DNA from 4 places in the Bradyrhizobium sp. 930_D9_N1_4 genome. Region 2 is predicted to be linked to each of the others. Evidence: predicted binding sites of a transcription regulator. Region 2 holds the regulator's gene; each other region holds the start of a gene.

The links. Region 2 encodes PhoB, which activates phosphate uptake and scavenging genes when phosphate is short. Its sites were predicted from a motif close to TGTCATNNANCTGTCAT; they were not measured.
Positions count from the first base shown of each region.
Region 1: a site for PhoB is predicted at 3,354-3,370, ahead of AB7532_RS32665 (toxic anion resistance protein). Genes of this name have one in related genera too.
Region 3: a site for PhoB is predicted at 4,814-4,830, ahead of AB7532_RS01895 (DUF2794 domain-containing protein). Genes of this name have one in related genera too.
Region 4: a site for PhoB is predicted at 2,966-2,982, ahead of AB7532_RS15045 (DUF47 domain-containing protein). Genes of this name have one in related genera too.

Region 1 is NZ_CP197236.1:6,861,248-6,868,879, forward strand. Features, by position in the region: gene AB7532_RS32655 (DHA2 family efflux MFS transporter permease subunit) at 1-1,411, shown strand, start outside; gene AB7532_RS32660 (tannase/feruloyl esterase family alpha/beta hydrolase) at 1,469-3,130, opposite strand; gene AB7532_RS32665 (toxic anion resistance protein) at 3,411-4,496, shown strand; gene AB7532_RS32670 (substrate-binding domain-containing protein) at 4,559-6,148, shown strand; gene AB7532_RS32675 (5-bromo-4-chloroindolyl phosphate hydrolysis family protein) at 6,149-6,796, shown strand; gene AB7532_RS32680 (hypothetical protein) at 6,805-7,632, shown strand, end outside.
Region 2 is NZ_CP197236.1:702,264-709,895, forward strand. Features, by position in the region: gene pstA (phosphate ABC transporter permease PstA) at 1-343, shown strand, start outside; gene pstB (phosphate ABC transporter ATP-binding protein PstB) at 340-1,161, shown strand; gene phoU (phosphate signaling complex protein PhoU) at 1,173-1,889, shown strand; gene phoB (phosphate regulon transcriptional regulator PhoB) at 1,913-2,626, shown strand; gene AB7532_RS03275 (GcrA family cell cycle regulator) at 2,700-3,212, opposite strand; gene AB7532_RS03280 (aspartate aminotransferase family protein) at 3,668-4,870, shown strand; gene argF (ornithine carbamoyltransferase) at 4,870-5,805, shown strand; gene AB7532_RS03290 (Hsp33 family molecular chaperone) at 6,047-7,066, shown strand; gene apaG (Co2+/Mg2+ efflux protein ApaG) at 7,290-7,632, opposite strand, start outside.
Region 3 is NZ_CP197236.1:392,096-399,727, reverse strand. Features, by position in the region: gene AB7532_RS01910 (ABC transporter permease) at 1-2,403, shown strand, start outside; gene AB7532_RS01905 (Bax inhibitor-1/YccA family protein) at 2,686-3,477, shown strand; gene AB7532_RS01900 (N-acetyltransferase family protein) at 3,731-4,261, shown strand; gene AB7532_RS01895 (DUF2794 domain-containing protein) at 4,378-4,749, opposite strand; gene AB7532_RS01890 (DUF1223 domain-containing protein) at 5,341-6,117, opposite strand; gene acnA (aconitate hydratase AcnA) at 6,335-7,632, opposite strand, start outside.
Region 4 is NZ_CP197236.1:3,262,831-3,270,462, forward strand. Features, by position in the region: gene AB7532_RS15030 (ABC transporter substrate-binding protein) at 1-962, shown strand, start outside; gene AB7532_RS15035 (branched-chain amino acid ABC transporter permease) at 1,035-1,898, shown strand; gene AB7532_RS15040 (branched-chain amino acid ABC transporter permease) at 1,900-2,868, shown strand; gene AB7532_RS15045 (DUF47 domain-containing protein) at 3,025-3,669, shown strand; gene AB7532_RS15050 (anion permease) at 3,769-4,776, shown strand; gene sugE (quaternary ammonium compound efflux SMR transporter SugE) at 4,769-5,083, opposite strand; gene AB7532_RS15060 (peptide chain release factor 3) at 5,242-6,864, shown strand; gene AB7532_RS15065 (IS481 family transposase) at 6,932-7,632, opposite strand, start outside.

The DNA.
Region 1 (7,632 bases), 6.2 Mb from region 2:
CAACGGCTCCTGGATCTCGACGTCGTATCTGATCGGCGAGATCATCGTCATCCCGCTGACCGATTATCTCAGCCGCGTATTCTCGTTCCGCCGCTACATGATCGCAAGCGCGGCGCTGTTCGCGGCGTTCTCGGTGGCCTGCGCCTTCACCCATGATCTGCCCTCGATGATCGCGATGCGCGGCCTGCAGGGCTTTGCCGGCGGTGTGCTGATCCCGATGGCGTTCACGCTGGTGCTGACCAAGCTGCCGAAGCCGCAGCAGCCGGTCGGCCTCGCGATCTTCGCGCTGTCCGTCACCTTCGCCCCCGCGATTGGTCCGACCATCGGCGGCTATCTCACCGAGAACTACGGCTGGCGCACCATCTTCTTTGTCAACGTGATCCCGACCGCGGTGATGGTGGCCGCACTCTATCTGACGCTTGAGAAGCAGAAGATGCAGCTCGGCTTGCTCAGGGAGGGTGACTGGGCCGGCATCTTTACCATGGCGATCGGGCTGTCGGCACTTCAGGCCGTGCTCGAGGAAGGCAACAAGGACGACTGGTTCTCCTCGCCCTTCATCGTCAAGCTCGCGATCATCGCGGCCGTCAGCCTGGCGCTGTTCGTCACGATCGAACTCAGCATCGAGAAGCCGCTGATCCGGCTGCGCCTGCTGACGCAGCGCAATTTCGGCTTCGGCACCGTCGCGATGACCATGGTCGGCTTCGCGCTGTTCGGCTCGGTCTACATCCTGCCGGCCTATCTCGGCCAGGCGCAGGGCTACAATGCCGAGCAGATCGGCAACGTGCTGGCCTGGACCGGCCTGCCGCAGCTCGTACTGATCCCGCTGATCCCGGTCCTGATGAAGCGCTTCGACACGCGCTACATCGCCATCATTGGTCTGCTGATCTTTGCCTATAGCTGCTTCATGAACACGGCGATGTCACCCGACTATGCCGGCGACCAGCTCTGGATTCCGAACATCGTGCGCGCCGTGGGACAGGCCATGGTGCTGACGCCGCTGACCTCGGTGCTCACGGGCGGCATCGCGCCGCAGGATGCGGCCGCGGCGTCCGGCATCAGCAACATGTTCCGCAATCTCGGTGGCGCGATCGGCACGGCCACGCTCGCCACCATCATCACCAAGCGCGAGCAGTTCCACTCCAACATCATCGGCCAGTCGGTCACCCTCGGACGCGAGGAAGTCCGCACCCGCATCGCGCAGATGACCGATTACTTCATGGCTCACGGCGTGCCCGACCCCAACGCCGCGCGCGAGCAGGCCATCATCGCACTCGGCAAAACAGTGAAGCGCCAGGCGCTGGTGATGGGCTATTCCGACGCGTTTGCCGTGATCGGCGCGGTGCTGGTGATCGCCGCGATCGCGGTGCTGCTGACGCGACGGGTGAAGGCGGCGGGCGGACCGGCGCATTAGAGAGGTCGTCAGGGCCGGGACAAGCCCGGCCATGACGCAGTGGAGACGGTTGGTAGCCTACGGCGCGCAGCTGAAGCTCGCGGCCTCCGTCACCGGGCCACTCTTGTAATGCGGCCAGGACGGCCAGCGACACAGCGGCATCGCGCGCAGCACCGCAAACGACGGTGCCTCGACCTTCTGCTCGCTGACTTCGAGATCGCCGGGCGCCTTGCCCTTCTCGACCCAGTCGACCAGCGCGCTCAGCATGTCGACATTGGCCGGCGCGCCGGAGCCGACATGATCGACGCCGGGCGCGGTGTAGAGCCGCGCGAATTCCGCCGTCTCGGCCTTGCCCATCTTGCGCTCGACGCTCTCGAAATAGCGGATGCCGGCGTAAGGGCTCTGCGCGTAATCGGCCATGTGCTCGAGCATGATCAGCCGGCCGCCGCGGGCGCGGAAGCGGCTCAGATCGGGATCGGTCGAGTCCATCAGGCCGGAGACTTCCAGCAGCCGCGCCTTGTGGTCCTCGACCTTGTAGGTGGTAACGTCGAGCTTGGGATCGCGCGCGAACACATACTGGATGCCGCCGGCGCCGTAGATCCAGGCGATGCCGTTGTTGGGCGCAGGCGGCTGCACCGGCGGCGCGGCGCCGAGCCACCACGCGCCCCAGCCACCGGTCGGGCCGATCGCCGGCGTGTCCTCACCCGACACACCCCAGCCCGGATAATCATCCAGCCCGTTGGCAAGCGCGAACGGGAATTTGTAGGTCCCATGCAGGGTGTTGACGGCCTTGATCTGCGGCTCGGTGAGGCATTGATCGCCGCTCTTGCCGGCCTCGCAACGCAGCGTCTCGACCTTGAACGCCGCCTTGCAGGCGACGGGGTCCTGCACCAGCGCGTCGTCGGAGCCGTCGGCAGTGTCGCAAGCGGCTCGCACGGCCTCACCCACGAGCTTCACCTGCGCCGGATTGATCCAGCCCTCGCCCATGGTCACAAGGCCCGAGCGCGTGCCGGCATGCTGCAAGCCGACCCAGTTGATCACGGGCACACGCGCGAAGATGCCGTCGAAATCGTCGGGGTAGCGCTGCGCCATGGTGAGGCCCTCGCGGCCGCCTTCGGACGAGCCCATGAAATACAGCTTCTCGGGTTTCTTGCCGTAGGCACGCTCCATCAGCGTCACCGCAACATCGCGCACCCTCTTGTAGGCGCGATGGGCGAAATTCTCGAAGGCTTCATCATTGAGCGCGAACACCTGCGGCGGTTCGCCCGGCTTCGATTCATGGCCGGAGTCCGTGCCGTAGGTGACGAAACCGCGTGCGAGCGGCGACGGCTTGTCGAAGGGATAGGCCGGCGGCAGCCCAAGTCCCGTGATCAGCACGCCATTGAAGCCGCCGCCGCCATATTGCACGGAGCGTCCGTTCCATTCGACGGGAAGGTTGACCTGGAATTTGATCGGCGGCGCCTTGGGATCGACCGGGTCGATGTGGCCAAGCACCTTGCAGAAGCCGGGATTGGCCGGCGTGATGCGCCCCGACGGCGTCGGCCCGCGCTCGGCAACAGCAAGCAGCGACCGCGCCAGAAACGTTGCGGAATCGATCTTCACGGCATCGGCCCCGCCGACAAGCCCCTTGCAGACGGTGTCCGCATCTTCCGTCAGCGTCACCGCCGATGCACCGCTCGCGCCCAGCGCCGCGGCCGCGCCCGCAAGCCACACACACAGCTTCGCAATCCTGCGCGCCATCGTTTCCATCCCTGTTGCTTCGTAATCGTTCGGGACATCGATTCAATGCGCCGGATGGCCGGCCGTCAATCGCCGCGACACACGCCGCGATCGTCATCAACGGAAACATCGAACGACCCGCCGGACCGGTTGCCCGACGCTCCCGTAGATATCTGAATTTTATACGAAATCTTTCCCCTGCCAGCGAACTCGGATGACCTCGCAGGCGACCAAATCCACAAGTTGTCATCAATTTGTCATGCGAGCTGGGGTTATCTGCCCGCGTGCTCGGCATGCTATCATGACCGCAGAGAACAAGGAGCGACTGGTGAGCGAAACGATCAATCTCCCGGCCCTGCCGACGGATGCCTCCGCGGTCGCGCGCATCAAGTCCGAGATCGACATTTCGGATCGCTCGCGCCTTGTGACATTCGGCGAGCGCGCGCAGCGCTCCGTGGTCGAATTCGCCGATCGCATTCTCGCCCAGACCCAGAATCGCGAGCTCGGCGCTACCGGCAAGCTCCTCACCGATATCCTCGGCAAGGCACGCGGGCTCGATCCGGCCGATCTCAAGGACAAGGGCTTTCTGACGCGACTGTTCTCGTCGGCGGAGGCGCGGCTGCGCCGCTTCACCGAACAGTTCAACGACGTCGCCTCGCAGATCGACCGGGTCTGCGTCGAGCTCGACCGTAACAAGGAAGTGCTGCGCCGCGACATCGCCCTGCTCGACGATCTCTATGAACAGACGCGCGGCGCGCTCGGCCAGCTCGATACCCATATCGCCGCCGGCAAGGCCTTCACCGAGGAATTTCGCGGCGGCAAGCTCGTCGAGATGGAGCGGAACGCGAAGGCGCAGGCCGCCGGCAGCGACGCTATGCTCGCCGCGCAGACCTATCAGGACGCCGTGCAGGCGCTCGACCGGCTCGAGAAGCGCGTCTTTTATCTCCAGCAGGCCCGCCAGATCGGCATCCAGCAGCTGCCGCAGATTCGCATCGTGCAGTCCGGCGACGAGACGCTGATCGAGAATCTGCAGGCCACGACCGAGCTGACGATCCCGGTGTGGAAGCAGAAGATGATCCTGCTGCTCGGCCTGAACCGGCAGAAGTCGGCGCTTGAACTGCAAAAGACCATCACGGATGCGACCAACGAGATGATGCGCCAGGCCTCCGAAATGATGAAGACCCAGGCGATCGAGATCGAGAAGCAGTCGCAGCGCGGCATCGTCGACATCCAGACCCTGGAGAAAACCAACCGGGATTTGATCGACACCATCGCGGGTGTCCTCTCGGTGCAGGAAGAGGGCCGCAACAAGCGCACCGAGATCGAGCATCGGATGGCGGAGCTGACGGACGAGTTGAAGTCCGCGATCTCCAAGGCCGCGCCTTGATGCGCTTCACGCAACGGTTTCTCGATGAAGCGTCTGCATAAGACCTGCATGAAGGCTCGCGCATGAGAACTTTCGGTTTCCTGCGGCGCCCCCTGGCGTTGCTCGCGGCAGTACCGTTGATTGCAGCGTTGCTGTCGGGCTGCGGCGGGCCAGGGCCGCAATTCACCATCCTCTCGGGTTCGGAGAACGACATCCTCGAACCGCTGGTGCAGGAGTTCTGCAAGTCGCGCAATGCGACCTGCACCATGCGCTATCAGGGCTCGCTCGACATCGCGCTCGCACTGAAGGCCGGCGATCCCGGCGCCGACGCCGTCTGGCCCGCCGCCTCGATCTGGATCGACATGTTCGACACCACCAGGCGCGTGAAGATGGTGAAGTCGATCGTGCAGATGCCAGTCATCCTCGGCGTGCGCCGCTCCAAGGCGGAGGCACTCGGCTGGATCGGCGCCAAGGTGACGGCCAAGGACATCCTCGCGGCGGTCGAGGGCGGCAAGCTGAAATTCCTGATGACGTCGGCGACGCAGTCGAACTCGGGAGCAGCCGCCTATCTTGCAATGCTGGCAGCCGGCATCGGCAAGCCGGACCTGATCGAGGCCGGCGATCTCGACAAGCCCGAGGTGCTGGCGACGGCGCGCGGCCTGCTGAAGGGGGTCGAGCGCAGCGCGGGTTCGAGCGGGTGGCTCGCCGACCTCTATCGCGACGGCGAGCGCAGCGGCGCGCATTATCAGGCGATCTGGAATTACGAGGCGGTCATCAAGGAAACCAACGACAAGCTGATCGCCGACAACCACGAGCCGCTTTACGCGATCTATCCGGCTGACGGCGTGGCAATCGCGGATTCCCCGCTCGGTTTCGTCGATCGCAGCCGCGGCAAGGAGGTCGAAGGCTTCTTCACCGATCTGCAGGCCTTCCTGCTCAACGGCGATGCGCAAGCCAGGATCGCGAAGACCGGCCGGCGCGTCGAGATCGGCCGCGCCACGCCGCTCGCGGCCGACCCGAAAACGAACATCGATCCTTCGCGGCCGGTGACCGTGATCCGTCCACCCGAGCCCGCGGTGATCCAGAAGGCGCTGCTGATCTATCAGGAAGCGCTGCGACGACCATCACTGACCGCGCTCTGCCTCGACGTCTCCGGAAGCATGCAGGGCCCCGGCGAGGCCCAGTTGCTCGACGCCATGCGTTTCCTGCTCACACCGGCGCGCACGCGCGAGGTGCTGGTGCAATGGACCAGATCGGACCAGATTCTGGTCCTGCCCTTCAGCGATCACGTCCTGTGGACGGCGCTCGCCAACGGTGAAGACAACGAGCAGGCCGGACTGCTGGCACGCGCGCTCGAATTGCGCGCCAACGGCGGCACAGACTTCTACACCTGCGGGGCGCTGGCGCTCGCCCTGATGAAGCCGCTGCTCCAGGACGGCCAGCATCTGCCGGCCATCGTCATCATGACGGACGGCAAGAGCCAGGGGGCGATGTCCACATTCGAAAGCGCATGGCGGGCGGACGGACACCGCGTGCCCGTGTTCGGCGTGACATTCGGCTCCGAGGTCGATCGCGCCCAGCTCGACAATCTGGCAAAATTGACCGGAGGCCGCGTTTTCGACGGCAGCAAGAGTCTCACCGACGCATTCCGCGCCGTACGAGGGTACAACTGAATGGCCGCAATGCCGTCCGGGCTTGGCTGGATCGCGGGTGGAGCGGCAGCGGCAGTGCTGCTGCCGTCGCTCGCGATCGGGCTTGGCATGCCGTTCTGGATCGCGCTTGCGATCAGCGCGGCGGCCGGCGGCGGCATCGTGGTGGCCCTGGCGCCGAGGAGCCGTTTCGCCGCGCTGGAGGCCAGCGGTATGGCGCGCGGCCAGATCGAATTCGCCAATGAGCTTTTGACCGAAGCCGAACCGCTGGCCGAGCGGATGGAAGATGCGGCATCGGCGATCCGGACCCGCGCGGTCGGCGACCGCATCCGTCATCTGGTGCAGATCGCGCGTGATATTTTCGCCGCCATCGAGCGCGATCCGCTGCGGCTCGACCGGGTGCGGCGATTCCTGACCTATTACCTGCCGCGCGCAGCCGAGATCGCCGAGGCCTATCGCGCGCTGGAGAGGAGCAGCGTGCCCGACACCGCGCGACTCGCCGCTACCGGCGACATGATCAACCGGCTCGACATGGCTTTCACACGCTATGCCGCCAATCTCCAGGACGCCGATCTCGACAAACTGGACATCGAACTGAAACTGCTCAAAAGCTCGCTCGACGAGGATCTCGGGCCGGCGCAACCGGCTGCTCCGGTCGAGACCAAGAGATGAATGTCCTGATGGCCATCTCGCGCCGCGCCTTCGGCGTCGGTCTTGTCGCCGCAAGCGCGGCGGCGACCGGCGGCTACGTATACCTGCGCGAGCACCCTGAAATCGCGGGCCGCTTCGGCGAGGCCAAGCGCCTGTTCGGCTTCGCCGGCGGCGAGAAGGAAGGTTTTCTGGCCAACGCCCGCGTGAAGAATGTGCTGGAGCGCCGCTTCGGACTGATCCTCGACGGCCGCCGCGCTGGCTCGGTCGAAATGGTGCGCGAGCGCGCGCTGCTCGACCAGAAGCCGCAGTTCCTGTGGCCGTCGTCCTCCGTGCTGGTCGAGGTCGCGCGCTCGTCGGGGATCAAGATCTCGCGCGACCAGGTGATCTTCAACTCGCCGATCGTGCTCTATTCCTGGGATCGCATCGCGGACGGTCTGGTGAAGGGCGGCATCGCCCAATCGGCCGGCGGACCGCGCTACACGGTCGATCTGTCAAAACTGCTCAAGGCGATCATTGCCGGCGAGACATGGTCGTCGATGGGCGTCTCCGACCTGTTCGGCCGCGCCCGCGTGGTATCGACCGATCCGAACAAGTCCAATTCCGGCTTCATGTTCGCAGGGCTCGCCGCGAGCCTGTTGTCGGGCGACGTGGTGATGCCGGAGACGCTGAGCAAGATCGATGGCGATGTCGCAACCGTCTTTCGCCGCATGGGTTTCAAGCCGCCGTCATCAGGGAAACTGTTCGACGATTATGTCGCCGGCGGCGCGGGCGCACAGCCCCTGATCGTCGGCTACGAGAACCAGCTTGTCGAGTGGGTGCTTCAGGACGCCGAACGCTGGAAGCGGCTGGAAGCCAAT
Region 2 (7,632 bases):
GCGCGAGGCGGCTTCCGCGCTCGGCCTGCCGCGCTCGCTGGTGATCAAGCGGATCGCCTATCGTGCGGCCCGGTCGGGTCTCATCACCGGCGTGATGCTGGCGACTGCCCGCGTCGCCGGCGAGACCGCGCCGCTGCTGTTCACGGCGCTGTCGAACCAATTCTTCAGCCTGGGCCTGAACAAGACGATGGCCAACCTGCCGGTGACCATCAACAACTTCGTGCAGAGCCCCTATGCCTACTGGAAGCAGTTGGCCTGGAGCGGCGCCCTGCTGATCACTTTGACCGTGCTTGCCCTGAACATTGGCGCACGCATCCTGAGCGCCGAGAGGACTGCAAAATGAGCGACATGTCTGTTTCCGTCAGTACGGCCTCCGTCCATCCCGGCTCGCAGCCGCTGCCCGAAGCTCCGGCCAAGGTGACGGTTCGCAACCTCAATTTCTATTACGGCGAGCACCACGCGCTGAAGAACATCAACCTGACGCTCGGCGCCAACCGCGTCACGGCGTTCATCGGCCCGTCGGGCTGCGGCAAGTCGACCCTGCTGCGCATCTTCAACCGGATGTACGACCTCTATCCGGGCCAGCGCGCCACCGGTCAGCTCATGCTAGACCAGACCAACGTCCTCGACCCCAGGCTGGACCTCAATCTGCTGCGCGCCCGCGTCGGCATGGTGTTCCAGAAGCCGACGCCGTTCCCGATGACGATCTACGAGAACATCGCGTTCGGCATCCGCCTCTATGAGAAGATCTCGAAATCCGAGATGGATGGCCGCGTCGAGAAGGCGCTGCGTGGCGGCGCGCTCTGGAACGAGGTCAAGGACAAGCTCAATGCCTCCGGCCTGTCGCTCTCCGGCGGCCAGCAGCAGCGCCTCTGCATCGCCCGCACCGTCGCGGTACGGCCCGAGGTGATCCTGTTCGACGAGCCCTGCTCGGCGCTCGACCCGATCTCGACCGCCAAGGTCGAGGAGCTGATCCAGGAGCTGTCCGAGGATTACACGATCGCGATCGTCACCCATAACATGCAGCAGGCGGCGCGCGTCTCCGGCAAGACCGCCTTCATGTATCTCGGCGAGCTGATCGAGTTCGACGACACCAACAAGATCTTCACGTCGCCGAGCGATCGGCGCACGCAGGATTACATCACCGGCCGGTTCGGCTGAGGAGACGGGACATGGGTTCTGAACATACCGCAAAAGCCTTCGACACCGACCTGCAGGAACTCACCCGCCTGGTCGCCGAGATGGGCGGCATCGCCGAGCGCATGATCGTCGATTCCGTCGGCGCATTGATCCGCCGCGACGTCGCGCTCGGTCAGCGCGTCGTCACCATCGACGCCGAGCTGGACGCGCTCCAGAAGAAGATCGAGGAGCGTGCCGTTCTCACCATCGCACGCCGCCAGCCGATGGCGGTCGATCTGCGCGAGATCGTCGGCGCGATGCGCGTCGCCACCGATCTCGAACGCATCGGCGACCTCGCCAAGAACATGGGCAAGCGCGTCGCGGCGCTGGAGACGGACTTCCATCCGCTCAAACTGTTCCGCGGCCTCGAGCACATGACCGACCTCGTGCAGCAGCAGGTCAAGTCGGTGCTGGACGCCTACGCCGCGCACGACCTGCCGGCGGCGATGGCGGTGTGGAAGGGCGACGAGGAAGTCGACGCCATCTGCACATCGCTGTTCCGCGAGCTCCTCACCTACATGATGGAGGATCCGCGCAACATCTCGTTCTGTATCCATCTGATGTTCTGCGCCAAGAACATCGAGCGCATCGGCGACCACGCCACCAACATCGCCGAGACCGTGTTCTACATGATCGAGGGACAGGCGATCACCGACAAGCGTCCGAAGGGCGACATGACGACTTTCGCCACGTCGGTCCCGAATACCTGATTTCCTGAAGGAGCGACGACCCGATGGGCGCACGCATTATGGTGGTTGAAGACGAGGAAGCTCTCACCGAGCTGCTTCGCTACAACCTCGAAGGCGACGGCTATGACGTCGAGACGGTGATGCGCGGCGACGACGCCGACACCCGCCTCAAGGAGCACATCCCCGATCTGATCGTGCTCGACTGGATGCTGCCGGGGCTGTCAGGCATCGAATTGTGCCGGCGGCTTCGTACCCGCCCCGAGACCAAGCAGCTCCCGATCATCATGCTCACCGCACGCGGTGAGGAGAGCGAGCGGGTCCGCGGGCTAGCGACCGGTGCCGACGACTACATCGTCAAGCCGTTCTCGGTGCCGGAGCTGTTGGCGCGTGTGAAGGGCCTGCTCAGGCGCGCTAGCCCCGAGCGGCTCGCCACCGTGCTCGCCTATGGCGACATCGAGCTCGACCGCGACAAGCGCCGCGTGGCGCGCTCGGGCCGGCCGATCGATCTCGGCCCGACCGAATATCGCCTGCTGGAGTTCTTCTTGGAGCATCCGGGCCGGGTGTTCTCGCGCGAGCAGCTGCTCGACAGCGTCTGGGGCCGCGACATCTATATCGACGAGCGCACCGTCGACGTCCATATCGGCCGCCTGCGCAAGTTGCTCAATCTCGGCCGCGAGCAGGATCCGATCCGCACCGTCCGCGGCGCCGGCTACGCGCTCGACGACCGCTTTGCGAAGGCAGAGCAGGCGTCAAGCTAACGGCCAATAAGCCAACAAAAAAGCGCGCCGGATGGCGCGCTTTTCTTTTTCTCGATGTCGCCTGAGGCCGTGCTCAGCGCGGCCCGGGCTTTGCCGGTGCACGGCGACGATCAGCGGCCGGCTGATACGCGACGCGCGAGTGCTGGGCGCAGTAAGGCAGGCCCGAGAGCGCCTTGCCGCCGCAGAAGAAGAAATCCGGGCTCGAGGGATCGCCGACCGGCCAGTGGCAGGTGGCTTCGTTCAGCTCCAGCAGCGACAGCCGCTGGCTCATCGGCACCACGTTGTCGTAAGTAACCGGTTCAGCCTCGACTTCGACCTCGAAGGCCTGCGCCAGCGCGGTGTTGCCGCGTGCGATGGGACGGCTCACCCGCATCATGTGCTGGGCGGGACGCGCCTTGCGCGGCCGGGGCGCAGCGGATGAGGGGCTCTTGGCGCGGCCGGACAGGCCGAGCCTGTGCACCTTGCCGATCACGGCGTTGCGGGTGACATTACCGAGCTCTGCCGCGATCTGGCTGGCCGAAAGTCCGGCCTCCCAGAGCTTTTTCAGCTGCTCGACGCGATCATCCGACCAGGTCAAAACCGTCATTGCACCCTTTCCTTCGCCGGCGCCTGCCATCCTGGGGCCGCACAGCGAATGCCTAAGCTTCGAAAAACCCGTGCCGCCAGAATCCCTTAAGGCTCGCCGGGCGCAACTTGAACGCCCGAACGCTTACGCCGGTACAAGAGGACTCTTGGGATCAGAACTGCCGCACGAGATGTCGTATCTGACAAGCCAAACGCTACAATATGGCGTGACTCACGCGCAAGAGTCCGCCGACTCGCTTCCACATGTTCCGTGGCGAAAATCCCGCAAATCGCCACCGCAAGACTACGGATTCTGCGTTTCGCGAGGCTTTCCGGGCGGCATTGACACCCGTCTTGCCAGGCATAAGATAGCCCCACGTGCCGCCCTTAAAAGGCGGCACGTTTCGTTTTCCGGGCCGGTTGATGGTGCGTTGCGCAATGCACGCTCACACCGTCCGCAACAATCAAGTGACCGTCATGACTAACAGCGCAGCGCCGCATTTGCTCCCCGTTTTCGCCAGGTCCGACCTCGGTTTCGAGCGCGGCGAAGGCTGCTGGCTGATCGCGACCAATGGCGACCGCTACCTCGATTTTACCTCCGGCGTCGCCGTGAACGCGCTCGGCCATGCCCATCCCGCGCTGGTCACGGCGTTGCAGGAGCAGGCGACGAAGCTCTGGCACATGTCGAACCTGTTCCAGAGCCCGGACGGCGAAAAGCTTGCCGCGCGCCTGTGCCATGAGAGCTTTGCGGACTTCGTGTTCTTCTGCAATTCCGGCGCCGAGGCGCTGGAGGGTGTGATCAAGCTGGTCCGCCATCATCACTTCTCCAAGGGGCACCCGGAACGCTATCGCATCATCACCTTCGAAGGCGCCTTCCACGGCCGCACGCTGGCAACGCTGGCTGCGACGGGCTCGGCAAAATATCTCGAAGGTTTTGGACCGCCGATGGATGGTTTCGACCAGATCCCGCACGGTGACATCGAGGCCGTGAAGAAGGCGATCGGTCCGCAGACCGCCGGCATCCTGATCGAGCCGATCCAGGGCGAGGGCGGCGTGCGCTCGGCGACGCCTTCCTTCCTGAGGGCGTTGCGCCAGCTTTGCGACGAGAAGGGCCTGCTGCTCGCGTTCGACGAGGTGCAGACCGGCATGGGCCGCACCGGCGATCTGTTCGCGCATCGGCGCACCGGTGTGACACCCGACGTGATGTCGCTGGCGAAGGCGCTCGGCGGCGGCTTCCCGATCGGCGCGATCCTGGCGACCGCGGATGCGGCGTCCGGGATGGGGCCGGGCTCCCACGGCTCGACCTTCGGCGGCAATCCGTTGGCGATCGCGGCGGCGAATGCCGTGCTCGACGTGATGCTCAAGCCCGGCTTCTTCGACCACGTGCAGAGGATGTCGCTGCTGCTCAAGCAGAAGCTCGCTTCCGTGATCGACCGGCATCCTGATGTCGTCAGCGAAGTGCGCGGCGAGGGGCTTCTGATCGGCATCAAGGCCGTGGTGCCCTCCGGCGACCTGGTCGCGGCGCTGCGCAACGAAAAACTGCTCACCGTCGGCGCCGGCGACAACGTCGTGCGCTTCCTGCCACCCTTGATCGTCACCGAAGCGGAGATCGAGGACAGCGTCGGGCGGTTAGAGCGTGCCTGCACTGCGCTTGCCGGCAACAAGCGGGCGGCAAGCTGATGAGCAAGTCCCCGAGTAAAACGCCGAAGCACTTCCTCGATATCAACGAGCTGCCGCTGTCGGAGCTCAAGAGCATGCTCGCAGCCTCCTCCGCCATGAAGGCGAAGCAGAAGGCGCATCAGCCGGTGAGGCCGCTCGAAGGCAAGACGCTGGCGATGATCTTCGAGCGTCCCTCGACCCGCACCCGCGTGTCGTTCGACGTCGCCATGCGCCAGCTCGGCGGCGAGCCCATCATGCTCACCGGCGCCGAGATGCAGCTCGGCCGCGGCGAGACCATCGCCGACACCGCGCGCGTTCTCTCGCGCTATGTCGACGCCATCATGATCCGCATCCTCAATCACGAGGCCCTGCTGGAGCTTGCGGAATATGCGACCGTGCCCGTCATCAACGGCCTGACGCGGCGCTCGCATCCGTGCCAGGTGATGGCCGACCTCATGACCTACGAGGAGCATCGCGGCCCGATCGAGGGCCGGACGGTGGCCTGGACCGGCGACGACAACAACGTGCTGGCCTCCTGGGCGCACGCCGCCGAGCGCTTCAAGTTCAAGCTCAACGTCGCCACGCCGCCGGAGCTCGCACCGAAAAAGGCGATGCGCGACTTCATCAAATCGACCGGCGCGTCGATCGTGCTCGGCACCGATGCGGAAGCCGCCGTGAAGGGCGCCGATTGCGTCGTCACCGACACCTGGGTGTCGATGGGCGACAAGGAAGGCGAGCACCGTCACAACGTGCTCAAGCCCTACCAGGTCAATTCCAAGCTGATGTCGCTGGCCAAGTCCGATGCGCTGTTCATGCACTGCCTGCCCGCCCATCGCGGCGAGGAAGTCACGGACGAGGTGATCGACGGCCCGCAATCGGTCGTGTTCGACGAGGCCGAAAACCGCCTGCATGCGCAGAAGGGCATTCTGGCCTGGTGCTTCGACGCGGTGAAGTGATGAGGCGACGGAGCGGTGGCTGCGCCACCCTCCGCTGTCGTCCCGGACAAGCGAAGCGCAGATCCGGGACCCATAACCACAGGACGTCGTTTGACGAGGACTCGGAGTTGTCGTCGTGCGCTACAACGCAATCCTGTGGTTATGGGTCCCGGGTTCGCGCTATCGCGCGCCCCGGGACGCCGCCGAGTTTGAGGCGCTCGCACCCCTTTTATTTCTGTCCTCCGACCCCAGATAATGCGCCATGGTTTCCCAATCCCCTGACATGAAAACCGGGCCTGAAGGCCCGGTTCGCGCGCCATCCGCGGTTCCGATCGATGACGCCGTGCTGCCCTACGAGGTCGACGCGCTCGACGTGCGTGGCCGCCTGGTGCGGCTCGGGCCTGCGCTCGACGAGATCCTGACCAAGCACGATTATCCAGCGCCGGTCGGCAAGCTGCTCGGCGAAGCCATCGTGCTGACGACGCTGCTCGGCTCGGCGCTGAAATTCGAGGGCCGTTTCATCCTCCAGGCCCAGACCGACGGTCCGGTGTCGTTCCTGGTGGTTGACTATCAGGCGCCGGATCGCCTGCGCGCCTATGCGCGTTTCGACGCCGCGCGCCTCGGTGATGCCCAAAAATCCGGAATGGACTCCGGCACGCTGCTCGGCCATGGCCATCTTGCCATGACCATCGACCAGGGCCCCGACATGAGCCGCTACCAGGGTCTGGTCGCGCTCGACGGCGGCAGCCTGGAAGATGCAGCTCACGAATATTTCCTGCGCTCCGAACAGATCCCCACGCGCGTGCGCCTCGCAGTCGGCGAGGAGTGGCGCTCGAACGACGGTGGCAAGCATCGCTGGCGTGCCGGCGGCATGCTGATGCAGTTTCTGCCGAAGGCGCCCGAGCGCGCGCGGCAGGCCGATCTGCATCCCGGCGACGCGCCCGAAGGCGTCGAGGTGCATGCTGTCACTGAGGATGACGCCTGGGTCGAGGCGCGCTCGCTGATCGACACCGTCGAGGACGTCGAGCTGATCGATCCCGAGCTCTCCGGCGAGCGGCTGCTGTATCGTCTCTTCCACGAGCGCGGCGTGCGCGTGTTCAATCCGATGGTTCTCAGGGCGCAGTGCTCCTGCTCGCGCGATGCGGTCGCATCCATGCTGAAGAGCTTTTCAGCCGACGATCGCAGCGCGATGGTGAAAGACGACAAGGTCGTCGTGACCTGCGAGTTCTGTAGCTCGGTGTACCAGTTCACGCCGGATGAAGCGGGCGTGGAAGACGCGTAGGCGCCGCATCCTCCGTCATGCGAGCGTAGCGAAGCAATCCAGAGTCTTTCCGCGGCGGGATTCCGGATTGCTTCGCTGCGCTCGCAATGACGATGGGGAGACAATTTGCCAAGAGTTCGGACATCGTAGGGTGGGCAAAGCGTAAGCGTGCCCACGATCTCGTGCCGTCATCGAGAATGGTGGGCACGGCGCTTTGCGCCTTTGCCCACCCTACGGCACCGATCTAATTCAACACCCGCTTATTGTCCGGGCTGTCCAGCGAGAAGGTCGGCACGTCGATCTCGAAGCGTTCGCCGCTTTCGCTGACCATCTGGTAGCGGCCGGTCATGAAGCCGGATGCGGTCGTGAGCGGCACGCCGGAGGTGTATTCGAAGCGTTCGCCGGGGGCGAGCGTCGGCTGCTCGCCGACCACGCCCTCGCCCTTGACCTCCTGCTGGCGCCCGGTGGCGTCGGTGATGATCCAGTGCCGCGTCTTCAACTGCACGGTCTCCTCGCCCGAATTGGTGATGACGATGGTGTAGGACCAGAAATAGCGGGAGCGGTCGGCGGCCGACTGCTCCGGAACA
Region 3 (7,632 bases), 310 kb from region 2:
AGCGACGGTCTCGCGCGCGAAGGCCGCACGCTGCTCGGCGGCGACGTGTCGTTCGTGCTGTTCCAGCGCGAGGCCAAGCCGGACGAAGTCACCTTCCTGCGTTCGCGCGGCACCGTCTCGATCGCCGCGACCCTGCGCGGCATGGCGCGCTCGGCCGACGGCCAGCTCGCCCTCGTCGAGATGAAGGCGGTCGACAGCACCTATCCGATGCTGGGCCAGTTGACGCTGGCACCATCTCTGCCGATGTCCGATCTCCTCGCAGAACGCGATGGTGCGTTCGGCGCGGCGGCCGATCCGACGCTGCTGGCACGCATGTCGCTGAAGACCGGCGACCGCGTCACGGTCGGATCCGCGACCTTCCAGATCCGCAGCACTGTCGAAGCGGAGCCCGACAAGCTCGCCGGCGGCATCGGTTTCGGGCCGCGCTTCCTGATCAGCGAGGCGGGCTTGAAAGCGACCGGCCTGATCCAGCCCGGCAGCCTCGTGCGCTGGGTCTATCGGGTGAAACTGCCCGACACCGGCAACACCGAACGCGCCACCGAAGCTTTCATTGCGGATGCGCGCAACGCCGCGCCGCAAGCCGGCTGGGAAATCCGCAGCCGCTCCAACGCCTCGCCGCAGCTCGAGCGCAACATCAACCGTTTCACGCAGTTTTTGACCCTGGTCGGCCTCGCCGCACTGCTGGTCGGCGGCGTCGGCGTCGCCAACGCCGTGAAGAGCCACATCGACCGCCGGCTCGAGGTGATCGCGGCCCTCAAGGCCGTCGGCGCCACCGGGCGCGACGTATTCGGCATCTATCTGGCGCAGGTTCTGCTGCTCGCCGCGATCGGCTCGGTAATCGGCCTTGCGCTGGGCGCGGCCATGCCGTTCGCCATCGTCGGCCTGTTCGGAAAGCTGCTGCCGCTGCCGGTGGTGCCGGCCGTGCATGCCGACGAGCTGGCGCTGTCCTTCCTGTACGGCCTGCTCACCGCGCTCGCTTTCGGCCTGTGGCCGCTCGGCCGGGTGCATGACGTACCGGTGGCCGCATTGTTCCGCGACACCATCAGCTCCGAATGGCACCGGCCGCGCCTGGGCTATCTCGTGTTCATGGCCGTCGTGGTCGCGCTGCTGATCGCGGTCGTGATCGGATTGTCCTTCGACAAGCGCATCGCCGCGGTGTTCGTGGCCTCCTCCGTGGTCGTGTTCGCCCTGCTCCGCGGTATCGCCGCGCTCTTGATGACGATCGCGCGGCGGCTGCCGCGATCGCGGCTGCCGATGCTGCGGCTGGCGGTCGCCAACATCCACCGGCCGGGCGCGCTGACACCCTCGGTCGTGCTGTCGCTGGGCCTCGGCCTGGCCGTGCTGGTCACCATCACCCAGATCGACGGCAATCTGCGCCGGCAGTTTCTGGCGGCGCTCCCGGACCGCGCGCCGTCGTTCTTCTTCATCGACATCCCGAGCACGCAGGCCGAGCAGTTCGACGGCTATCTGCGCCAGATCGCGCCGGGCGCGACGGTCGAGGACGTGCCGATGCTGCGCGGGCGCATCGTCGGAGCGCGCGGCGTGCGCGCCGAGGACCTCAAGCCCACGACCGATTCCGAGTGGGTGCTGCAAAGCGACCGCGGCCTGACCTATACCGCGGAGCTGCCGAAGGGTTCCAAGGTGGTCGAGGGCGAATGGTGGAAGGCCGATTATTCCGGCCCGCCGCTGGTCTCGATGGAGAAGAAAATCGCCGATGGGCTCGGCCTCAAGCTCGGCGACGAAATCGTGGTCAACGTGCTCGGCCGCGACATCCCGGCCAGGATCGGCAATCTGCGCACCATCGACTGGCAGGGGATGGGCATCAATTTCGTGCTGGTGTTCTCGCCGAACGCCTTCAAGGGCGCCCCGCACACCCACATCGCGACGCTGACGGAGTCAGGCGGCGATGCGACCGGCGACGGCAAGATCATCCGGCAAGTCGCGGACACCTATCCGATGGTGACGAGCGTGCGCGTGCGCGAGGTGATGGAGACGGTCGGCTCGGTCGTGACCAATCTGGCGCTGGCGATTCGTGGCGCCAGTGCGATCACCCTGATCTCGGCGATCCTGGTTTTGGGCGGCGCGCTCGCCGCCGGCCACCGCCACCGCGTCTACGATGCCGTGATCCTCAAGACGCTCGGCGCGACCCGGCTGCGGCTGCTCGGCGCCTACGCCCTCGAATACCTCCTGATCGGCCTCGCCACAGCGATGTTCGGCGTGATCGCCGGCAGCATTGCGGCCTGGATGATCGTGACGCGGCTGATGACGCTGAGTTTCGTCTGGCAGGCCGGCAGCGCGGCCGGCGTGGTCGCCGCCGCACTGATCGTCACGGTCGGACTCGGGCTCGCCGGCACGCTGCTGGCGTTGAACAAAAAGCCCGCCACGGTGTTGCGAAATTTGTGACAAAAGGTAGCGGCAGGCCCCGCGGGTGCGAAATCGCACGATTCCCGCGATTAACCACGTCTGCTTGTAAGGCTCTCGTCAGAATTGAGAGCGGAGGGCGACATTCAGCCGCGCGTGAACGGTTGCAGCGAATGTGTTAGTTTCCCACATATCGAGTGGGTTCGGAGTCCCGATTGTGAGCCAAATTTAAGTCGGCACACAGCGGTATCCGAGATAGAATTTGACGAACCGGCGGCACGGCGACCCTCGTGCCAGACCGGACCAACCAACGGGAATTCGACCATGTCGGACCTAGACCGTAACTACGCTTCTCCTTTCGGCAGGGCCGCCGGGCGTGTTGACGCCGCGACGGTCGACGCCGGCCTGCGCGCCTACATGCTGCGCATCTACAATTACATGAGCATCGGCCTTGCCATCACCGGCCTGGCCGCGCTCGGCGTCTACATGGCTGCCGTGACCGACGTTCCGACCCCGGAAGCCGTCCGCGTCGGCAAGCTGTTCCTGACGCCGTTCGGCTACGCGATGTTCGTCAGCCCCCTGAAGTGGCTGTTCATGCTCGCGCCGCTCGCCATGGTGTTCGTGATTTCGGCGGGCATCAACCGTCTCGCTCCCTCGACCGCGCAGATCCTGTTCTGGGTATTCGCGGCGCTGATGGGCATCTCGCTGTCGTCGATCTTCCTGGTGTTCACGCACACCTCGATCGTGCGGGTGTTCTTCATCACCGCGGCCACGTTCGGTGCGCTGAGCCTCTACGGCTACACCACCAAGCGTGACCTGAGCGGAATGGGCTCGTTCCTGTTCATGGGCCTGATCGGCATCGTCATCGCCAGCCTGGTGAACCTGTTCCTGGGCAGCTCGCTGCTCCAGTTCATCGTGTCGGTGGTCGGCGTGCTGGTGTTCGCGGGCCTCACCGCCTGGGATACGCAGCGGCTGAAGAACGACTACATCTACGGCTACGCGTCGGCCGGCGGTGACATCGCAGAGCGTGCGGCCATCACCGGCGCGCTGTCGCTGTACCTGAACTTCATCAACCTGTTCACGCTGCTCCTGCAGCTCCTCGGCCAGCGCGACTAAACGCTGACCCAGCGAGAACGGACACGAACCCCGGCCGAGAGGCCGGGGTTTTTGTTTGAGCCCGGGGCCTCTGCTCGTCATTGCGAGCGAAGCGACTTGTCCGCCGAAGCCTCGGCGAAGGCGGAAGCAATCCAGAGTCCCTCCACGGACGCATTTCTGGATTGCTTCGTCGCAAAGGCTCCTCGCAATGACGGAGCATGGGGAAGCAGCGTTGCCTCTTCCAGCGGCCGGGCGGAGGCTCTAATCTTCCCTCATGTCCGCACCCGATATCAGGCCCACCCTCGAGGCCGACCTTCCCGCCATCACCGCCATCTACCAGCAGGCTGTCCGCGAGGGCACCGCGACGTTCGAGCTGGAACCGCCAGACCTTGCCGAGATGACGCGCCGCTACCGCGCGCTGGTCGATGGCGGCTATCCCTATTTCGTCGCCATCCTCGAGGGGCGCGTCGCCGGCTATGCCTATGCCGGCGCCTACCGGCCGCGGCCGGCCTACCGTTTCACGGTCGAGAACTCGATCTATCTCGACCCCTCCTTCCACCGCCGCGGCGTCGGCTCGCTGCTGCTGGAACGGTTGATCACCGAGTGCGAGGCGCGCGGCTTCCGCCAGATGATCGCGGTGATCGGCGATTCCTCCAATGCCGGCTCGATCGGCGTGCACACGCGCGGCGGCTTCAAGATGATCGGCACGCATCCCAGCGTCGGGCTGAAATTCGGCCGCTGGCTGGATACGGTGATGATGCAGCGGGATCTTGGCGAGGGCGCCAGCACGGTGCCGGGGAAATAGGGACGGTCTCGTAGGGTGGGCAAAGCGATAGCGTGCCCACCATATCCCGGCGATTGAGAAAGGACGTGGGCACGGCGCGTTGCGCCTTTGCCCACCCTACGGCACCGGTCGTGCGGCTACACTACCGCCAATTTCCGATCGATCACCAGCAGCACGCGCTCGAGCTCGTGGCCGCGGCGCAGGATCAGGCCGGTCGCCGAAATCACGCTGTACATGCCCTGCTTGCGGGCGAGACGCGGATCCTTCTCGATGCGGTAGATCGGCACTTCCGAGGCGCGGCGGAACACCGAGAACACGGCGCGATCCTTGAGGAAGTCGATGGCATAGTCGCGCCACTCGCCGTCGGCGACCATGCGTCCGTAGAGATTGAGGATGCGATGCAGCTCGATCCGGTTGAAGGTGACCCGGTTCGGCTGGGTGTTCGCAGCGGCGGGATGCGCCGCCGCGCGCTGCCCGCTCGGATCTGCATCCTCCGACGTCACACTCATGGAGCGCCTCCTGTCGCATTGGCATGATCGCGTCCGCGAAGACCGTCCCGGGAACCTCGGGATCATGACAGTTGCATGATTGCGCCAACCGTTCCCCATCGCAAGAGGCTCCTCACGCAACCGATCGAATCGGCGGCGAGTCAGGGCACACGCAAGAGTGGAACTCCCTCGCGGCGATCCGTCACGGGATCGTTAGAAGGAATCTTGATATCGCCGCTTTTCCGCCCATCGCGCGCCGCCCTGCATTGCGAAAAGACCTGTGTGCGTTGACCCGGTCCTTTCGGTTCCGGATTCCTCAGCCCCCAGCCCCCCGGGGTCGAACAGGATCGGGTCTGTACGCGCGACAAGGAGGGCCAACGCAAGTTGGTCCTTTTTTGTTTGTGTCGGGATGTTTCTGCCTCGACGCGCCTTCTCTCGAAGCATCAGCGCGAACACTCTTTCTCCTCATCCTGAGGAGCCGCGAAGCGGCGTCTCGATGGATCGAGGCCGAGTTGCAGCAGCCGGGCCTGCATGGTTCGATACGGCGCTAACGCGCCTCCTCACCATGAGGGTTGAGAGTGATTGCGTCGGAAAGATTCGAAGCAGCGCGCTTCAGTGCAGCGACGTGTACGCCGCGCCCAGCATCGGGCCCGGCTTCTCGCGGCTGCCGTCCTGGACATAGACCACCGCGCCGTCGACGCCGTCGCGCGTGAGGTTCTCGATCGGCACCGTCCAGCTTTCCGGACGGCCGGTCCAGTCGCCGACCTTGAGCAGATTGCGCACGACGTTGTGATAGATGACCTGCTGCCCGCGGTTCTCGCCCTTGGCGATGGAGATCGGCACCGATTTGGCGACCGAGCAGATCCAGACCTCGCCACGCGCGACGGTGGGCTCCTTGCTCGCGGCCACCGACACGTTGATCTGCTTGCCCGAGAGCGACATCGTCACCGGCACACTCATCACGCCGACGCCCTTGTCGGTCTTGCCGATCGCATTCTCGATGCCGGCACGGTCGCTGCCGATGACGTGCGTGGAGCCGTTGACGACAACTTGCGGCGTGTAGACTTCGCGGTCGCCGCGCATCTTCGAGTAGGCGCGCTGACGCGCAGAGAAGCGTGAATCCGCCAGCGTGTCCTTCCAGCCGAGATAATCCCAATAGTCGATCGGCATGCTCAGCGCGATGATCGAGGGATCGCTGGAGAGGTCGCCGATGATCTTGTCGGCGGGCGGGCAGGACGAGCAGCCCTGCGAGGTAAACAATTCGACAACGGCGCGAGGATCAGCCTCGGCGGGACGGATGACGGCGACGATGGCGCAGATGCCGATGGCTCCGGACCAGAGTGCACCGGACCAGCGCGAAACCAGATGAGAAGCCGTCATTGCAGTCATGTTGAACGTCACACCTCGCACGCGTGGGGGAAGATCCTATCGCCTGATGGTCACCGTAATCTTACGGGCATCACTCTATCAACCGTCCGGGGCGAGGTTTTCCGCCGGGCGGGACCATCGGAGGCGTGTCTCAACGCACGAAGGCGGCCCTGTGATAGGCCGCCCCCGTTTAACCTTCTACTCACGTCGCGGTGAGCCACCGTTCACAAATTCGCGCTTAGGCCGCGAGCTTGCGCAGCACGTAGTGCAGGATACCGCCGTTCCGGTAGTAATCGAGCTCGTCCAGCGTATCGATGCGGCAAAGCAGCGAAACGCGCTGCAACGAACCGTCGCCGGAGACGATCTCCGCGGTCAGCTTCTGACGCGGCTTGAGATCGCCGACCAGACCGCGCAGCGTGACCTTCTCGTCGCCCTTGAGGCCGAGCGAGGACCAGGAGGTGCCGTCCTCGAAGGTCAGCGGCAGCACGCCCATGCCGACCAGGTTGGAGCGATGGATGCGCTCGAAGCTCTGGCAGATCACGGCGCGCACGCCGAGCAGACGCGTGCCCTTCGCAGCCCAGTCGCGCGAGGAGCCGTTGCCGTATTCGGCGCCGGCGAACACCACCAGCGGCACCTGCTCCTGCTGGTACTTCATCGCAGCGTCGTAGATCGACATCTGCTCGCCGTCGGGCCAGTGCTTGGTGAGACCGCCCTCGGGAATGTTGCCGTCCGCGCCCTTCAGCATGAAGTTCTTGATGCGGATGTTGGCGAAGGTGCCGCGCATCATGACTTCATGGTTGCCGCGGCGCGTGCCGTACTGGTTGAAGTCGGCGGGGCGCACCTGGTGCTCGCTGAGATATTTTCCGGCGGGCGAGGTGAGCTTGATCGAACCGGCCGGCGAAATGTGGTCGGTGGTGATCTTGTCGCCGAACATGGCGAGGATGCGTGCCTCGACGATGTCGGTGACCGGCTCCGGCTCCTTCTTCATGCCGTCGAAATAGGGCGGGTTCTGCACATAGGTCGAAGACATGTTCCAGCGATAGGTCTCGCTCTCGACCGTCTTGATCTTGCGCCAGTTGGCGTCGCCCTTGAACACGTCGGCATACTTCTTCTTGAAAATCGCCGCGGTCACGAACTTCTTCATGAAGGCGTTGATCTCCTTCGTCGTCGGCCAGATGTCCTTCAGGTACACCGGCTTGCCGTCCTTGCCTTCGCCGAGCGGCTCGACCGCGAGGTTCTTGGTGACGCTGCCGGCGAGCGCGTGGGCGACCACCAGCGGCGGCGAAGCCAGATAGTTCGCCTGCACGTCGGGCGAGACGCGGCCTTCGAAGTTGCGGTTACCGGAGAGCACGGCGGCGGCGACGATGCCGTTGTCGTTGATCGACTTCGAGATCTCCTCAGGCAGCGGACCGGAATTGCCGATGCAGGTGGTGCAGCCGAAGCCGACCAGGTTGAAGCCGACCTTGTCGAGATCGGCCTGCAGACCGGAATCGGCGAGATAGCCGGCGACGACCTGGCTGCCCGGGGCGAGCGAGG
Region 4 (7,632 bases), 2.6 Mb from region 2:
CGCGTCAGTGGTTCGACGTCGACAAGGTCGACGTCATCGTCGACGTGCCGAACTCCGGCGTGGCGCTCGCGGTCAACAACGTCATCAAGGAAAAGAACGGCGTCTACATCAATTCGGGCGCGGCGACCTCGGACCTGACCAACGCGCAGTGCTCGCCCAACACCGTGCACTGGACCTACGACACCTACATGCTGGCGCACACCACGGGGCAGGCGCTGGTGAAGGCCGGTGGCGACAGCTGGTACTTCCTGACCGCGGACTATGCCTTCGGTGCGGCGCTCGAGCGCGACACCACGGCCGTGGTCACGGCCAACGGCGGCAAGGTGGTCGGCGGGGTCAAGCATCCGCTCAACACGCCGGACTTCTCGTCCTTCCTGCTCCAGGCGCAGGCGTCCAAGGCCAAGATCATCGGCCTTGCCAACGCCGGCGGCGACACCACCAATTCGATCAAGCAGGCGGCCGAGTTCGGCATCGTCAAGGGCGGCCAGAAGCTGGCGGCGCTGCTGCTGTTCCTCACCGACGTCAAGGCGATCGGCCTCGAGACCGCGCAGGGCCTCAACTTCACCGAGACCTTCTACTGGGACATGGACGACAAGACCCGCGCCTTCTCCAAGCGCTTCGCCGACAAGATGAAGAACAGCGCTCCGCCGACCATGGTGCAGGCGGGTGTCTATGCGGGCGTGCGCCACTATCTCAAGACGCTGGAAGCGCTCGGCGGCAATCCTCATGACGGCGTCAAGGTCGTCGAGAAGATGAAGGCGACGCCGACGGAGGACGATCTGTTCGGCAAGGGCGAGATCCAGCCCAACGGCCGTACCATTCACAATGCCTATCTGTTCGAGGTGAAGAAGCCCTCCGAGTCCAAGGGACCGTGGGACTTCTACAAGCTGGTCGGCACGGTGCCGGGTGATCAGGCTTTCACGCCGCTCTCCGAGAGCAAGTGCGCGCTGCTTAAGAAGTAAGAGCAACAGCCCGCCGGCCGCGAGCCGGCGGGCGCCTCTCTAGGGAACGCCGAAGGACCGGGTACGGGATCGATGCAGGCTCTTTACGCTCAGCTACTGGTGGGATTGATCAACGGCTCGTTCTACGCGCTGCTCAGTCTCGGGCTTGCCGTGATCTTCGGCATGCTCAACATCATCAATTTCGCGCATGGCGCGCTTTACATGATGGGCGCCTTCGTCGCCTATTTCCTGCTGAACCTCGGCGGCATCAACTATTGGTGGGCGCTGCTGCTGGCGCCGATCATCGTCGGCATCTTCGGCATGATCCTGGAACGGACCATGCTGCAATGGCTGACCGGGCTCGACCATCTCTACGGCCTGTTGCTGACCTTCGGCATCGCGCTGATCGTGCAGGGCGTGTTCCAGAACTATTTTGGCTCCTCCGGCCTGCCTTACGCCATTCCGGACCAGCTCAAGGGCGGCATGAATCTCGGCTTCATGTTCCTGCCGATCTACCGCGGCTGGGTCGTCGTCTTCTCGCTGATCGTCTGCATCGCCACCTGGTTCCTGATCGAGAAGACGCGGCTCGGCGCCAATTTGCGCGCCGCCACTGAAAATCCGACGCTGGTGCGCGCCTTCGGCATCAACGTGCCGCGCATGATCACGCTGACCTACGGTCTCGGCGTCGGTCTTGCCGCGCTTGCTGGCGTGCTCTCGGCGCCGATCAACCAGGTGCGGCCGCTGATGGGCGCCGATCTCATCATCGTCGTGTTCGCGGTGGTCGTGATCGGCGGCATGGGATCGATCATGGGCTCCATCATCACCGGTTTCGCGCTCGGCGTGATCGAGGGCCTGACCAAATATTTCTACCCCGAGGCCTCCAACACCGTCGTGTTCGTGCTGATGGTGCTGGTGCTCTTGGTGAAGCCAACGGGATTGACGGGAAGGGCGGCCTGATATGACAGCCTTGACGGACGACACGCTGCCGGTAGCTCCGCGCGCGATCCGCGACGAGATGATCGTCTTCGTGGTGATGGCGTTGCTGCTGGCCGCGGTGCCATTCAGCGGCATCTACCCGTTCTTCGTGATGCAGGCGCTGTGCTTCGCGCTGCTGGCTTGTGCCTTCAATCTTCTGATCGGCTATGGCGGCTTGCTGTCGTTCGGCCACGCGATGTTTCTGGGCACCGCCGGCTATTGCAGTGCGCACGCCCTGAAGGTGTGGGCGCTGCCGCCGGAACTCGGCATCCTCGTCGGCATTGCCGCGGCGTTCGGGCTCTCGCTCATCACCGGCTACATCTCGATCCGCCGCCAGGGCATCTATTTCTCGATGATCACGCTGGCGCTGTCGCAGCTGCTGTACTTCATCTATCTCCAGGCGCCGTTCACGCATGGCGAGGACGGCATCCAGGGCATTCCGCAAGGGCGCATGTTCGGCTTGTTCGATCTGTCAAAGCCGACGGTGCTCTATTACGTCGTGCTGGTCGGATTCCTTGCCGGCTTCCTGCTAATCTACCGCATCATCAACTCGCCGTTCGGCGAGGTCCTGAAGGCGATCCGTGAGAACGAGCCGCGCGCAATTTCGCTCGGCTACCGCACCGACCAGTACAAGTTCCTGGCGTTCGTTTTGTCGGGCACGCTGGCGGGCTTTGCCGGCTCGCTGAAAGTGTTCGTCGCGCAGAATGCCTCGCTCACCGACGTGCACTGGTCGATGTCGGGTGAGGTCGTTCTGATGACGCTGGTTGGCGGTCTCGGGACCATCTTCGGTCCCGTCGTCGGCGCCTTCGCGATCATCGCCATGCAGCAATATCTGGCGGGATTTGGCCAATGGGTGACGGTGATCCAGGGCTCGATCTTCGTGATCTGCGTGCTGACGTTCCGGCGCGGTGTCATTGGCGAAATCGCCCATTACTTCCGACGCTCGCTCTAAATTATTGATATGGCGCCGAGTTCCTTGGCGCGCGAATCCGGTGGATGATCCAGCTCCGCGGGCGTGAGATGACACGCATGCGGGGCGGAAATGGTCTATGACAGTTTCATGACAGCCCGTTCGGGCCGGACCATTTCCAACCGGTAGCCACTCCCCATGATGCGATGGTTTCGCGCTTTCCTGCCCAAGGAAGAACGGTTCTTCGACCTGTTCGACCGCCATGCCCAGACCGTGATCCAGGGTGCGATCGCGCTCCAGGGCGTGTTGAACGGGGGCGAGGAGACGCCGGTCTATTGCCAGCGCGTCAACCAGTTCGAGAACGACGCCGACAACATCACCCGTGAGGTGCTGACGGCGGTGCGCCGCACCTTCATCACTCCGTTCGACCGCGGCGACATCAAGAACCTGATCACCTCGATGGACGACGCCATCGACCAGATGCAGCAGACCGCCAAGGCCGTGATGCTGTTCGAGGTCCGCACCTTCGAGCCGCCGATGCGTGAGATCGGCGCACTGCTGATCGAATGCGCCAATCTGGTCGGCCGCGCGCTGCCGCTGATGCAGTCGATCGGCCCGAACGTTGCGATGCTGACCGCGATCACGGAGGAACTGACCAAGCTCGAAGGCCGGGTCGACGATCTCCATGACATCGGGTTGAAGGAGCTGTTCATCAAGCATCGCGACGGCAGTGCGATGAATTTCATCGTGGGTGCCGAGATCTACGACCACCTCGAAAAGGTCGCGGATCGTTTCGACGACGTCGCGAACGAGATCAACAGCATCGTCATCGAGCAAGTTTAGCGCATGATCCGGAAAAGTGTGCAGCGGTTTTCCTTCGCGACAAACGCCGAACGCGTTTGCGCGGAGATCATGCGCAAAGCTTAGAGTAGAGGCCGCGCCGTGGATGCTGCGTTGGGTCTTCCCGTCCTGGTCGGATTGATCGCCGTCGCGCTGCTGTTCGACTTCCTGAACGGCCTGCACGACGCCGCCAATTCGATCGCGACTATCGTGTCGACCCGCGTGCTGCGGCCGCAATTCGCGGTGCTTTGGGCCGCGTTCTTCAATTTCATCGCCTTTATGGTGTTCGGCCTGCATGTCGCCCAGACCATCGGCACCGGCATCATCGATCCCGCGGTCGTCGATGCCCAGGTGATCTTTGCGGCGCTCCTCGGCGCGATCGTCTGGAACCTCGTGACCTGGGGGCTCGGCATCCCGTCCTCGTCGTCGCATGCGCTGATCGGCGGCCTCGTCGGCGGCGGCATGGCGAAGGCCGGAATTTCGGCGGCGGTGTGGAGCGGTCTGTCCAAGGCGGTGCTGGCGATCGTGCTGTCGCCGCTGGTCGGCTTCCTGCTCGCGATGATGCTGGTCGCGATCGTATCGTGGCTCTCGGTGCGCTCGACGCCGTTCGCGGTCGACCGTGCGTTCCGCATCCTGCAATTCGCCTCCGCCTCGCTTTATTCGCTCGGCCATGGCGGCAACGATGCACAGAAGACCATGGGCATCATCGCCGTGCTGCTCTACTCGCAGGGGCATCTCGGCGGCGAATTCTCGGTGCCGTTCTGGGTGGTGCTGTCGTGCCAGGCCGCGATGGCGCTGGGCACGCTGATGGGAGGCTGGCGCATCGTCCGCACCATGGGCCTGCGCATCACCAAGCTGACGCCGATGCAGGGCTTCTGCGCCGAGACCGGCGGCGCCGCGACCCTGTTCATGGCAACCTTCCTGGGCGTCCCCGTCTCGACCACCCACACCATCACCGGTGCCATCGTCGGCGTCGGTGCGGCCCGCCGGGTCTCGGCGGTGCGCTGGAACGTGGCGAGCTCGATCGTCTATGCCTGGGTGATCACGATCCCGGCCTCGGCGATCGTCGCGGCGCTGACCTGGTGGGCGGTCCAGATCTTCGTCAGGTAACGAATTTCAGCCCCGCGATGCCGGCGACGATCAGCCCGATGCTGGCGAGGCGGAAGGCCGTGGCCGGCTCGCCGAACAGGATGATGCCCAGCGTCGCGGTCCCGACCGCGCCGATGCCGGTCCAGACCGCATAGGCGGTTCCAATCGGCAGGGATTTGAGGGCGAGGCCAAGTAGAAGCACGCTCCCGGCCATGGCCGCGAGGGTGAGGACGGACGGAACGAGCCTGGTGAAGCCTTCGGTGTATTTAAGGCCGATCGCCCAGCCGATTTCCAACAGACCGGCGACGAACAGGATGCTCCAGGCCATGACGACCCTCCATTCAAGGCAGGGTCGTCCCCGCGGCTGATGTGCTGATGAGCAGGAAGGCCGTCCTCCCCGAAAGCCGATATGGGGCTGGCTTAAGGGCTCCGCAATCACCAAATGAGGCTTGCTCCGGCCCATTTTCCCTGCCAAACGCTGCCGCCATGTCCGACATCGCCACCACCGCAGCCGAATCGCCGGCCCGTTCCCCGCTTGCCGCCGAAGTGGCGCGGCGGCGGACCTTTGCGATCATCTCGCATCCGGACGCCGGCAAGACCACGCTGACCGAGAAGCTGCTGCTGTTCGGCGGCGCCATCAATCTGGCCGGTCAGGTCAAGGCCAAGGGCGAGCGGCGCAACACTCGCTCGGACTGGATGAAGATCGAGCGCGAGCGCGGCATCTCGGTGGTGACCTCGGTCATGACCTTCGAGTTCGAGGGCCTCGTGTTCAACCTGCTGGACACGCCGGGCCACGAGGACTTTTCGGAAGACACTTATCGCACGCTCACGGCCGTCGACTCCGCGGTCATGGTCATCGACGCCGCCAAGGGCATCGAGGCGCGCACCCGAAAGCTGTTCGAGGTGTGCCGCCTGCGCGACATCCCGATCATCACCTTCATCAACAAGATGGACCGCGAGAGCCGGGACGTGTTCGAGCTGCTCGATGAGATCGAGAAGACGCTGGCGCTCGACACCACGCCGATGACCTGGCCGGTCGGCCGCGGTCGCGACTTCCTCGGCACCTATGACGTCATCAACGGCGGCGTACGCCTGCTCGAAGGCGGTGGCGCCAAGACCGGCGCGGCGCAGCAGATCGAGATCGCCGAGCTCGCCAGGCTCAACGCCAATCTCGACGCATCCGCCGTGAAGGAGGAGCTCGAGCTGGTCACCGCGGCCTCGAAACCGTTCGAGCTGGAAGCGTTTCGCGAAGGGCATCTGACACCGGTCTATTTCGGCAGCGCGCTGCGCAATTTCGGCGTCGGTGACTTGCTGGAAGGTCTGGGCAAGTTCGCGCCCGAGCCGCGCGCGCAGGAGAGTGACCAGCGCAAGGTCGAGGCGACCGATCCGCGGATGAGCGCTTTCGTGTTCAAGATCCAGGCAAACATGGATCCGAACCACCGCGACCGCATCGCATTTGCGCGCCTCTGCTCCGGCAAGCTCAGCCGCGGCATGAAGGCCAAGCTGGTGCGCACCGGCAAGAGCATGCCGCTGTCGAGCCCGCAGTTCTTCTTCGCGCAGGACCGTTCGGTCGCGGACGAGGCCTTCGCCGGCGACGTCGTCGGCATCCCCAATCACGGCACGCTGCGCATCGGCGACACGCTGACCGAGGGCGAGGATTTCACCTTCGTCGGCGTGCCGAGCTTCGCGCCGGAAATCGTCCGCCGCGTCCGGCTCACCGACGCGATGAAGGCGAAGAAGCTGAAGGAAGCACTTCAGCAGATGTCGGAAGAGGGCGTTGTGCAGGTGTTCCGCCCGCGCGACGGTGCGCCCGCACTGGTCGGCGTGGTCGGCGCGCTCCAGCTCGACGTGCTGAAGGCGCGACTCGATGCCGAATATTCGCTGCCGGTCGAATTCGAGGTCAGCGAGTTCCAGCTGGCGCGCTGGGTCTCCTCGGAAGACCGCAAGAAGCTCGACACCTTCCTCGCGGCCAACACGTCCAGCATCGCCGACGACGTCGACGGCGATCCCGTCTATCTCGCCCGCAACGAGTTCTATCTCGGCTACGCCAAAGAGCGCGCCGAGGGCATCGCGTTCACGAACGTCAAGGACGTCAAGAAGAAGGGGTAGGGAGCTGGCTGGTCGATGGCACTCGGCTCAGCAGCCACCCCCAGCGCTGTCATGCCCCGCGAAGTGTTTAGTCCGGAGACATGGCTGACACCTGTTCGGACACATCACTGACAGGTTGGGCGCTGGTCAAGTCGATTGATGCGACCTGCCAGCTTGCGAAGAAGATTCCGTAGTGGCCGTCACGATCCAGCGGCCGAATGGCAAGGCGTTCGCGAGCGAAGGCCTGGGGAACTTTCCAGAAGCGTCCTTTGAAGGAGACGTAGGGTCTCGTCGATGAGACCCTGCGCACGATCTCGCCGCTGTCGTATTCGATTTTTGGAATGCGAGCCGGCATGACCCGGACGCTCGGCCGGAAGCGATCGGCGGGAACGTGCATGTCGAGGCCCTGGTGGGGGCGCTCCAGATTGTAGACAGGGCGCCAGGCGTCGAGGGCGCGCTGGACTTTTGGAAGACTGCGGAAGCGACGCATTGCAAAGACCTCGGCCTTCAGGGTGCGGTGGAAGCGTTCGTTCTTGCCTCGAGCCTGCGGGTGGCACGGCCTGGCGTGGATCACCCTGATACCAAGCTTGAGCAGCCACACCTTCAGTCCGGTCCAACGAACGCCGGACGTGTCGCCCCAGGGGGAGCCGTTGTCGGTGTAGAAGGCCTCGGGCAGGCCATAGCAGCGGAACGTCGCCGTCAGGTGATCCTGCACGGTCAGACGCTGCTCGTCGGCGCAGGCCTTCAGGCACAGAACATAGCGCGAGTGATCGTCGACGATCGTTAGCG